Regions from separate parts of the Primorskyibacter flagellatus genome, predicted to be linked through region 2. Evidence: riboswitches for the same ligand, from Rfam matches in the RefSeq annotation. Region 2 holds a riboswitch; each other region holds the start of a gene.
What was found. Region 2 has a riboswitch for cobalamin ahead of ACN0WV_RS12255 (TonB-dependent receptor plug domain-containing protein). Riboswitches for the same ligand answer to the same signal wherever they lie in the genome.

Region 1 (3,271 bases), on a different contig from region 2:
CCTAGGCCTCCAGCTTGCGGCGCGCCGCGAGGTAAAAGCCCAGCCCGAACAGCCCCACGATATAGCCGATGCCGCCAAGGATGGTCTGAAAGCCGTTATGCTCCTTATAGGCCGCGATCTCACGGCGGAGGGGGCGGATTTCGTCGCGCACCGCCTCGGCGATGGCCTGCCGCTCTGTTCCGGTCAGCGTCGCGACTGTGACGCCGCCCGTCGCGGTCGCTTGAGGTATTTCGGCCATGGCGGAACTCGCGCTTTCCGGTGCCGCTTCGCCAAGAATCTCGGCCACCTGATCGGCAGGCATCGTTACCTCGGCGACATGGCCTGCCCCCAGATTGACGCTGAACATATGCGCCACGGGCAAAGAGGGGACGAAGATAAAGAACCCGTCCCCATCGGTGATCGCACGGCCCAGTTCGGCACCATCCGGACCGGTCACGACGACCTCTGCATTTGTGGCCATGTCACCGTTTGAAAACCCGATTTCGCCTTCGATGGCTTCACCGGCGGGGAACACCCCCGCGATGACCTTATGTGCCAGCGCAGGCAGGGGGGCCACGATCAGCATCAGAGCAAGGATCAGATGTTTCATGCGGGGAGTCCTTTGACGAACAGCTCGGGTTTGACCTTGCGGGCAAGCAATATGGCAAAGCCAGTCAGCACGGCCTCGATGGCCATGACCGGAACATGGGCAAAGAAGACCAGTTTCGCGGCGGGCAGGAATTCATCGCCCGACATGGCCAGAGAAACGGCCACCATCCCCGTCGTTGCGGCAATGGCAAAGGCCCCGCCAACACCGCCCCAGATGGCACCCTGAACCGGCGAGCCGCGCCCGATCAGCCGCCCGAACACCATCCAGGCCAGCACGGCGGGCAGCGCGATATTCACCGTATTGACCCCAAGCACCGTCAACCCGCCAAAGCCGAAGAACACCGCCTGCAACAACAGGCCGACAAACAGCGCCGGAAAAGCGGCGAAGCCAAGCAAAAGCCCGGCCAGACCGTTCAGAATCAGATGTACCGAGGATGGCCCGATGGGCACATGGATCAGCGAGGCGACAAAGAAGCTGGCCGACAGCACCCCCGCAGCGGGGATGCGTTCCAATGTCAGGCTGCGCAGGCCAAGCGCGATGCCGCCCACTGCCGCAACCGCCCCGGCGATCACCACCGGATTGGACAGCGCGCCATCTACGATGTGCATGGCCGGATCACTCCATGTCCCAGGCGCGGATCCAGATCACCGCGTCCTGGCTCAGTTCCTTGCCTTCATGCTCGGTCGCAGGGCCAGAGCCGAGCGCGGCAAAGCCCCAATATCCGGCCTTGGGGACTCCGAAAGTGAAATATCCGTTGGTATCGGAAACGGCGACAATGGTTCCACCCGGCAGCGCGCCCACGACCGGCGCGCTTGACGCAGCATTTTCCATGTCGGGCTCGGCCGCCATGTATTCGATTTCGATCTCGGCACCGGCAACCGGCTGGCCCTCGGCCAGGACCTGCCCGGTAAAGCTCGACCCGGCCAAGATGTTGTAAGGCTTGTTGAGCGGCACGATTTCCGTGGGCAAGCCGACCGGGTTCATCCAGTCGGTTGGCAATTCGCTGCGGTTCAGGAACGCCTTGGTGATCTGCTGGATATAGATATCCTCGGATTCCTCGTAATAAGGGACCGGCACCGTGACCAGAATGTAATCGCCCGAGCGTTTGACCGGCACGCTTCCCTTGAAGGCGGCACCGCTGTTTTCGCCGCCGGTGAATTGTACGGGCTCCAGCGTGTCCTTCAGGTCAGTCTTTTCGCCATTATGGATCATGTAGAAGTCTTGTGGCAGATCCAGGTCCATCACATGACCGTTGTCCATGGGATGCCAGAAGATCAGCTTTACCGGCACATCGCCGGGGCGTTCGATCATCGTGTCTGTGGTATATTCCAGCAGGAAATGTCCCGAGGCCATCGCAGGCAGGGTCAGCGCAACAGCGCTGGCAATAAGGGTCTTCTTCATCAATCCGTCCCGTTTATGGTGCCACACCCGGCACCTTTTTCATGTGAACGGCGGGGAAAGATCAGACCGGGACGGTGCACCAGAGATCGGCGCGCGGATGCCACGGCCAAACGCACACCCCGGCGTCCGGTGGATGCGCCCCGTTTACCATGGGGCACATGTCCGGCAGGTCTCCTGGCTTGCGGGTCAATGCGTTGGGCCAGCCTTCCCGGATTGCTCCAGTGGCATATTGGCCCTGCTCGCCGCTGACAGTTGCGGGGGCAGCTGTAGACTTGGCGCGAAACGGCACCGCACTACATTCCCTCTTTCGCCCGAAAAGCAACGGGACCGGTCATGGCGCTTAATTGACAGACCAGGATGCCTGGCGTCAATCCATAATACGTGCCGCAGGCCACCAGTTCTGTGCAACGGCCCTAAGACTCGGCGGTTTGCGCGCGCAACAGATAGGTGTCCATGATCCAGCCATGCCGCGCCCGCGTCTCTGCTCGGATTCGGATAATCCGTTGCGCGACATCGCCGATCCGGCCATGCTCCAGTATCTGTTCCGGCATTCCCAGAAAGGCCCCCCACCAGATACGCGTATCGGGAGGCAGGGTCTGAAAGGTGCAATCGCCATCCAGCATCACGACCAACGTCTCTGCGTCCTCGGGCCAGCCATGATCGCGCAGCCGCCGCCCTGTTGTGATCGTTACCGGCCCGTTGAGCGTGTTCAGCGTCAGCGCATGCGCTGCCGTCAGGGCCTGAATGGCGGTGATACCCGGCACCACCCGCAGGCGCGGCACGGGGGTCAGCCGCCGGGCAATGCGCAGCGTGCTGTCGTATAGCGAAGGATCGCCCCAGACCAGCAGCGCCACCGGCCCGTTCTGCCCTGCCCCGGCCAGCGCGCTCTGCCAGCGGCGGGCGATCTCGTCATGCCAACGCGCGACTCTTTCGCGATAAGGCAAGGCGGGGTCGCGCACCGGGTAGTCAAAGGTGACAACCCGCGCCTGCGTGCCGCTGGCTTTCAGGATGTGGTATCGCAACGCCGCCAGGTCGCCCTTGCCCGCGCCCTTGTCAGGCACCAGCACCACTGCCGCATCGCGCAGGGCCTGCATTCCCTCGCCGGTGACATGCGCCGGGCTGCCGGTACCAATGCCGATCAGCCAAAGATCGAAGGATGCGGCGGTCATGCCGGTGGCTCGGCCAAGGGGCCATAAAGGATCAGCGCCGCGCTGTCGCCAACCTCCTGTGACAGCCGTGCGGCCAGAGTTGTAACATCCGATCGGGTGATGTGCTGTTCAG
Region 2 (3,271 bases):
CACCCGGTCAGAAATCGGCAGGAGGCCCGAAAGCTCAACCCCTTTGGACACGGATGTGCCTTCAACCTGATTATAGGCAGTGGTGTACTGGATGAGATCGTCGATCTCGGTATAGAACAGCGTCGCCGTCACCTCTGCGCCGTTTGCAAAGGTCTTTTCCAGCCCCAGATCGAAGCTGCGGCTTTTCTCCGGGTCAAGGTTCGGGTTCGCGCCGAAGCCGCCGAACAGTTCGTTCAGGGACGGGGCGCGGAAGCCGTTGGCCAGCGTCGAGCGGATGGTAAGGTCATCGCGCAGCCGCCAGTTCAATGCGGCACGTCCGGTGGTGAAACCGCCGAATTGCAGGTTGTCGTCATGGCGAACGGACAGGGCCAGATCAAGATCGGGCGTCGCCGCGTATTGAACCTCGCCAAAGAGGCCGCGCACCACAACCTCGTCATCGGTGAAGCTTTCGGCAGTTTCGCGGGTCCAGTCGGCCCCGAAGGACACGGTCAGGGCGTCGGTCGCGGTCCAGGTTCCGTTATAGCCGACCTTGTCGCGTTCGCCTTCATAAGCCTGAGTGAAGGACAGCGGCGTGTCGCGATCCACGGTAAAGCGGGACATGTCGAATTCGTGATGCACGGCACCGGTATCGGCCTCGACATAGGCGCGCAGGCCCCGTTGTTGCGTGTCGCCGGTGCTGGCACCGGGGTCGTAGTCAAACTCGGAATCGAAGGCGAAGCCAGTCAGGCCGAGTTTCACATCCGGCGTGACGCGGTAATAGGCGTCGAACGTGTATTGGCCGCCGGCAAAGCCGTCCTCCTCATCGTCATTGGAGTAGGCGCTGATGCCGTCGGTGCGCACCCGCGAGGCGGTGACCGCGAACCCGGCATTGTCGGTCGCGATACCGTAGCTCAGCGTGCCGCGCGCGGTTCCGTAAGACCCGGCTTCGATCGCGACAGAGCCTTCGCGGCCCGGTTCTTCGGGGGCTTGGGCGGCGGTGATGGCGATGACGCCTGCCACGGCCTCGGACCCGTATAAGGCCGATTGCGCGCCTCTGACGACCTCGACCCGGCTGATGCCGCCGAGCAGCGTATTCTTCCAGTCAAAGCTGGTCTGGGTGGCGGATGGGTCGGAAATGTCGATGCCGTTCAGCAGCACCGGGGCGTATTTTTGGTCAAGCCCGCGCAGGCGGACGTAGTTTGCACCGCTATATGACAGACCACCGGGGCCGTCGGGCTGGGTGAAGGTGACGCCTGCCGTGCCGGAGATGATCGAAGACAGCGACGCGCTGGGCGTGTCGGCAATATCATCCTTGTCGATGACATCCACGGAAGCGCCTGTGCGCGACAGCGGCAGGCTGGACTGGTTGGCATAAACGGTGATCGTGTCGAGGATGGTGTATTCCTGCGCCATTGCGGGCAGGGCGAGGCCGATCGCCAGCAGGGAGGCCGGGGCGAGGGTTTGTTTCATGGACGATCCTTTCCAGATCGAAGCGGCGCAATCCGGGCACCGGCGCTTTATGTCTGGCTCGGGAAAGGGGTGCCCATCCGCGAACGGTGAAGGTCTGTCACCGCAACGGAGAACCGTTATCCCGGCGCCCCCCGCGCCCGAATAGGGTGATCTTCCCGGCAGGTCTCCTGGCTTGCGGGTCGTCGCTTGGTCGGGCCTTCCCGTGGGTGCGCGCACACCACAGTGACATCATCCGACCGCGCTCGCCGCTCACAGTTGCGGGGGCAGCCGCGGAATAAGGGCATGCCCCGCACCGCGTTCCCTCTTCGTCGGACGTTTGACAGCCCGAACCGAGATACGAACGCTCTACTGCGCAGGCATTTTCAAGGCAAGAGTGGAATTATAAGGGCGAAAGAAGGCTGTCAGACGGGATTGCATGGGACGGATGGGAATTCATACCGCCAACAGGGGGATTCCGCGCAAAAGCGACAGATGCAACCACGATTCGTGGCGATGGCTTGGCCAGTGCTGTGTGAAAGCGGTCACCAGTCGAGAAAAAATCGACAAACTCATGGGAAAAACGCGGCGCGGTTTGGGCGCTATATCTGGTGTGTAGTTTCTATCCATCCGCTACAAATCGCGTCCAGTTTTGCAGGATGGCAACGATATGTTGTTTTGTAGGGGTGTGGAAAACTAGATGCAGTGGCTCAGGACCATAAATTCCTATTGATCGCCATCAATTCCCATAGTATCCCTGTAAACACGATGAGGGACGGGACGAAGGGGCACACAAAGAACCCCGAAACATTCTCCCAACAAAAACAAGAACGGCAGGTTTCATACAGGCTCCGCCTTTCATCGTGACCAAAGATCCGGCGCGCGAGCGAGCAGACATCCCCCCAGATGGCGCGTGTAGCTGGACATATCCGCACAAAGCGGGACGAGGGTGGCGGGTTGATCAGTGGCAGCAGATCAGCCCGCCCTTTCGCGTTTAGGGACCGGGAAAACCGGGTGGGGCAATCGAAGGAAGCGGCAGGGCAGTGGGTCGCAGGTTCAGAGGCGAAAGCCAACTCAAGGTAGATGCGAAAGGCAGGGTATCCATCCCGGCCTCTTTTCGTCGTGTACTGGAAGAGTGCGATCCGAACTGGACCGAAGGGCTGAACCCCGAGCTTGTGATTGTCTATGGCGACCATCGCCGCAAATTTCTGGAATGCTACACGATCGAGGCCATCGAAGAGGTGGACAGCAAGATCGACGCAAAGCCGCGCGGATCGCGGCAACGCCGGATTCTGCAACAGCTTTTCCAAGGCCAGTCCCATCCCACCAATGTCGACGAGACCGGGCGTCTGGTCCTGCCTGCCAAGCTGCGCCAGAAGATCGGCCTTGACGGGCAGGCGTTTTTCATTGGCGCGGGCGATACGTTCCAGATCTGGAATCCCGAAACCTTTGAGCGGGAAGAACTGGCCAAGACCGAAGAATTCCTGGACGAGCTGCCCGAGGATTTCGATCCGCTGAGTTTCCTGGAAGATGAAGGAGGCGCGTAAGAGATGCCACCCGCCGCCCCGCCTTCTGCCCCGCATATCCCGGTCTTGCTACGCCCGCTTCTGCGGGCGGTTTCGCCTGTAGAAGGCATCTGGATTGACGGCACCTTCGGTGCGGGCGGCTATGCGCGCGGGTTGCTGGAGGCTGGTGCCGAGCAGGTCATCGGCATTGACCGCGACCCGATGGTTTTTGACATGGCCGGGGACTGGGCGGCGGAATATGGCGACAAGCTGCGGCTGGTCGAGGCGAATTTCGCCGATATGGATAAACATGCCGAGGGCGTCGACGGCGTGGTGCTGGA
Region 3 (3,271 bases), on a different contig from region 2:
TATGCAGACGTCCTTTGGACGGTGCCTGCCGGATATCCAGCGCATCCTCGGCAGGTAGGCGCCAGGCATCGGCGAACCACGGTGCGACACCAAAGCCGCGCCAGCCCGTGCGCGCCTCGATCATGGCATAGCCATCGTCGAAAAGACGCGGATCCCCGCGGAACTTGTTGATGATAAAGCCGCATACACGGGCGGCATCGGTTGGATCCAGCACCGCTTGCGTACCGACGATCTGTGCGATGACGCCGCCGCGGTCGATATCGCCGCAGAGGATAACGGGCACTCCGGCGGCTTCGGCAAAGCCCATATTGGCGATATCGCCCTTGCGCAGATTGATTTCCGCCGGGCTGCCAGCGCCCTCGACGATCACCAGATCATGCGCGCGGCCCAGCCGGCCGAAACTGTCCAGAACCGAAGCCATCAGGGTGGACTTGATTTTGAAATAATCGCGGGCCTTGGTGGTCGTCAGCCGCTGGCCCTGCACGATGACTTGCGCGCCCGTGTCGGTTTCCGGCTTCAGCAGGACCGGGTTCATGTCGGTATGCGCGCGCAGCCCGCAGGCCTGTGCCTGAAGCGCCTGCGCGCGACCGATCTCGCCGCCATCGGATGTGACGGCAGCGTTATTCGACATGTTCTGCGGTTTGAACGGGGCCACCGACAACCCGCGATTGCGGGCGGCGCGGCACAGTCCTGCAACCAGCATGGATTTGCCGACATTGGACCCGGTGCCCTGAATCATCAGCGCCCGCGCCATGCCTACATCTCCACGCCGTTTTGCGCCTTGATGCCATCGCGGAACGGATGCTTGACCAGCGTCATTTCGGTAACAAGGTCCGCCGCCTCGATCAGTTCGGGTTTCGCGTTGCGCCCGGTCAGGCAAACATGGGTCATGGGCGGTTTCTGGTGCAGCAGAAAATCGACGACCTCGTCGATATCCAGATAGTCATACCGCAGGGCGATATTGATTTCATCAAGCAGGACAAAGCGAATATCAGGGTCGAGGATCTGCTCTTTGGCGATCTTCCAGCCGTTTTGCGCTGCCGCTATATCGCGTTCGCGGTCCTGTGTTTCCCATGTGAACCCTTCGCCCGAGACGAGAAAGCGGCATTCATCGGCAAAGCGTTCGCGCAGGAACAGCTTTTCACCGGTCACCCAATCGCCCTTGATGAACTGGACCACAGCGCAGGGCATGCCGTGCGCGATGCAGCGCATGATCATTCCGAACCCCGATGACGATTTGCCCTTGCCCGCGCCGGTATGCACGATGAGCAGACCTTTTTCCTCGGTCTTGGTCTGCATCATCTTGTCACGGGCCTGCTTGATCTTGCGCATTTTATCCGTATGGCGCGCATTTATGTCGTCGGTCATTGTTCATCCCCGTTCTTGACAATCCAATTGGTTTGGGAGCATCTGCACCTGTGTTGGTGCCTGTGTAAACAGGTGAAAAGGGAATGTGCGCCCGGAGGTTTTCCGGTTAAGCACAGCCGCCCCCGCGACCGTGAACGGAAAAAGGTGGATCACCGCCACTGGCCAAAGGCTGGGAAGGCAGATCCACCGCAGGGCACCGCCCCTAAATCCGTGAGCCGGGAGACCTGCCAACATACGTTGCCACGACCGGACGGGGTGTTCCGGTGTCGGGGATTGCTCTGCTGGTCAGTGCTGCCTCGCCATCAGACCCGCGTCCCATTTCTAAATGGGACCGAAGACCATGACAGACAAACGAAACCCTACAAGTCGGGACGGGCCGCCGACGCAGCTTTTGGTCTGCGTCAAATGCCGACGGGGCCAAGACATGCCGCAGGATGCGCGCCGCCCCGGAGAGGCGCTTTATGATGCGATCACCGCGCTGGAGATGCCGGCGGGGGTCAGTATTGCGCCGGTCGAATGTTTGCAGAACTGCGATTACGGCTGCACCGTCGCGCTGCGCGGTGGAGATGACAAATGGACCTATGTCTTCGCCAATGTTGACGAGGTCGATCACGCCCAGATGATCCTGGACGGTGCCGCGCGCTATCACACCACAATTGACGGCTTGATCCCCTGGCGCGAGCGTCCCGAGCATTTCAAGCGCAATTGCGTGGCTCGTATCCCCCCAATGACCCAGCCTCAGGAGGCCCTGAATGACTGATCTTGCGAAACTTCCTGTCACCGTGATCACCGGGTTTCTCGGCTCTGGCAAGACCACCCTGATCCGGGGCCTGATGCAGAACCCCGGCGGCAAGCGTCTGGCCGTGATCGTCAACGAATTCGGCGATGTTGGCGTCGACGGCGAAATCCTGAAAAGCTGTGCGATCCCCGATTGCCCGGCCGAGAATATCCTTGAACTGGCCAATGGCTGTATCTGCTGCACCGTGGCTGATGATTTCATCCCCACGATAGAGGCGCTGATGGCGCTGGAGCCGCGCCCCGATCACATCCTGATCGAAACGTCGGGGCTGGCGCTGCCAAAGCCGCTGCTCAAGGCGTTCGATTGGCCCGATATCCGGTCGAAAATCACCGTGGACGGGGTGATTGCCCTTGCCGATGCCGAGGCGGTCGCGGCAGGCCGGTTCGCGCCCAACGTGGCGGCGGTTGATGCGCAACGTGCGGCCGACGACAGCATTGACCACGAAACACCCTTGTCGGAGGTGTTCGAAGATCAGATCGCCTGCGCCGACATCATCCTGCTGACCAAGCCCGATCTGGCCGGTCCCGAAGGCGTCGCCAAGGCCAAGGCGCTGATCGAGGCCGAGGTGCCGCGCCCCTTGCCGGTGGTCGAGGTTGCCGAGGGCGCGATTGATGCCCGTATCATTCTGGGGCTTGAGGCTGCTGCAGAGGATGACATGGAGGCCCGGCCCAGCCATCACGACGACCACGACGATCATGAACATGACGATTTTGAATCCATCGTCGTGGACATTCCTGATCAGGCCGACCCCGCCATGCTGGTCGCCTCGATCGAGGCACTGGCGCGCGATCACAACATCCTCCGCATCAAGGGGTATGCTGCGGTGACGGGCAAACCGATGCGCCTTCTGGTGCAGGCGGTGGGCGCGCGCGTGCGCCACCAGTATGACCGCCCGTGGCGCGATGACGAGGCGCGGCAAGGCAGGCTGGTGGTGATTGCCGAGCATGACGACATCAATACCGACGTGATCCGCGCCGCCCTTGGTGTGGCCTCGGACCGCGCGGCAGAGTAACTGGCGATGCATGTCGTCTTTCGCGAAAGTCACGGGCTTGAAGAGACCGAGACACCAACCGATCTGGGGCAGGATGCCGCGGATCTGGTAGT

Region 1: it holds a riboswitch for cobalamin, as region 2 does, so the genes downstream of both, ACN0WV_RS06720 (DUF4198 domain-containing protein) here and ACN0WV_RS12255 (TonB-dependent receptor plug domain-containing protein) in region 2, are expected to answer to the same signal.
Region 3: it holds a riboswitch for cobalamin, as region 2 does, so the genes downstream of both, ACN0WV_RS06650 (DUF1636 family protein) here and ACN0WV_RS12255 (TonB-dependent receptor plug domain-containing protein) in region 2, are expected to answer to the same signal.

Annotation. Positions count from the first base shown of each region.
Region 1 is NZ_JBLWVF010000004.1:68,784-72,054, reverse strand. Features, by position in the region: gene ACN0WV_RS06730 (cobalt ABC transporter permease) at 2-589, opposite strand; gene cbiM (cobalt transporter CbiM) at 586-1,197, opposite strand; gene ACN0WV_RS06720 (DUF4198 domain-containing protein) at 1,205-1,990, opposite strand; cobalamin riboswitch at 2,138-2,337, opposite strand; gene cobF (precorrin-6A synthase (deacetylating)) at 2,404-3,159, opposite strand; gene cobA (uroporphyrinogen-III C-methyltransferase) at 3,156-3,271, opposite strand, start outside.
Region 2 is NZ_JBLWVF010000010.1:50,758-54,028, forward strand. Features, by position in the region: gene ACN0WV_RS12255 (TonB-dependent receptor plug domain-containing protein) at 1-1,449, opposite strand, end outside; cobalamin riboswitch at 1,590-1,798, opposite strand; gene mraZ (division/cell wall cluster transcriptional repressor MraZ) at 2,469-2,972, shown strand; gene rsmH (16S rRNA (cytosine(1402)-N(4))-methyltransferase RsmH) at 2,976-3,271, shown strand, end outside.
Region 3 is NZ_JBLWVF010000004.1:54,041-57,311, forward strand. Features, by position in the region: gene ACN0WV_RS06640 (cobyric acid synthase) at 1-754, opposite strand, end outside; gene cobO (cob(I)yrinic acid a,c-diamide adenosyltransferase) at 757-1,368, opposite strand; cobalamin riboswitch at 1,406-1,614, shown strand; gene ACN0WV_RS06650 (DUF1636 family protein) at 1,709-2,128, shown strand; gene cobW (cobalamin biosynthesis protein CobW) at 2,121-3,179, shown strand; gene cobN (cobaltochelatase subunit CobN) at 3,186-3,271, shown strand, end outside.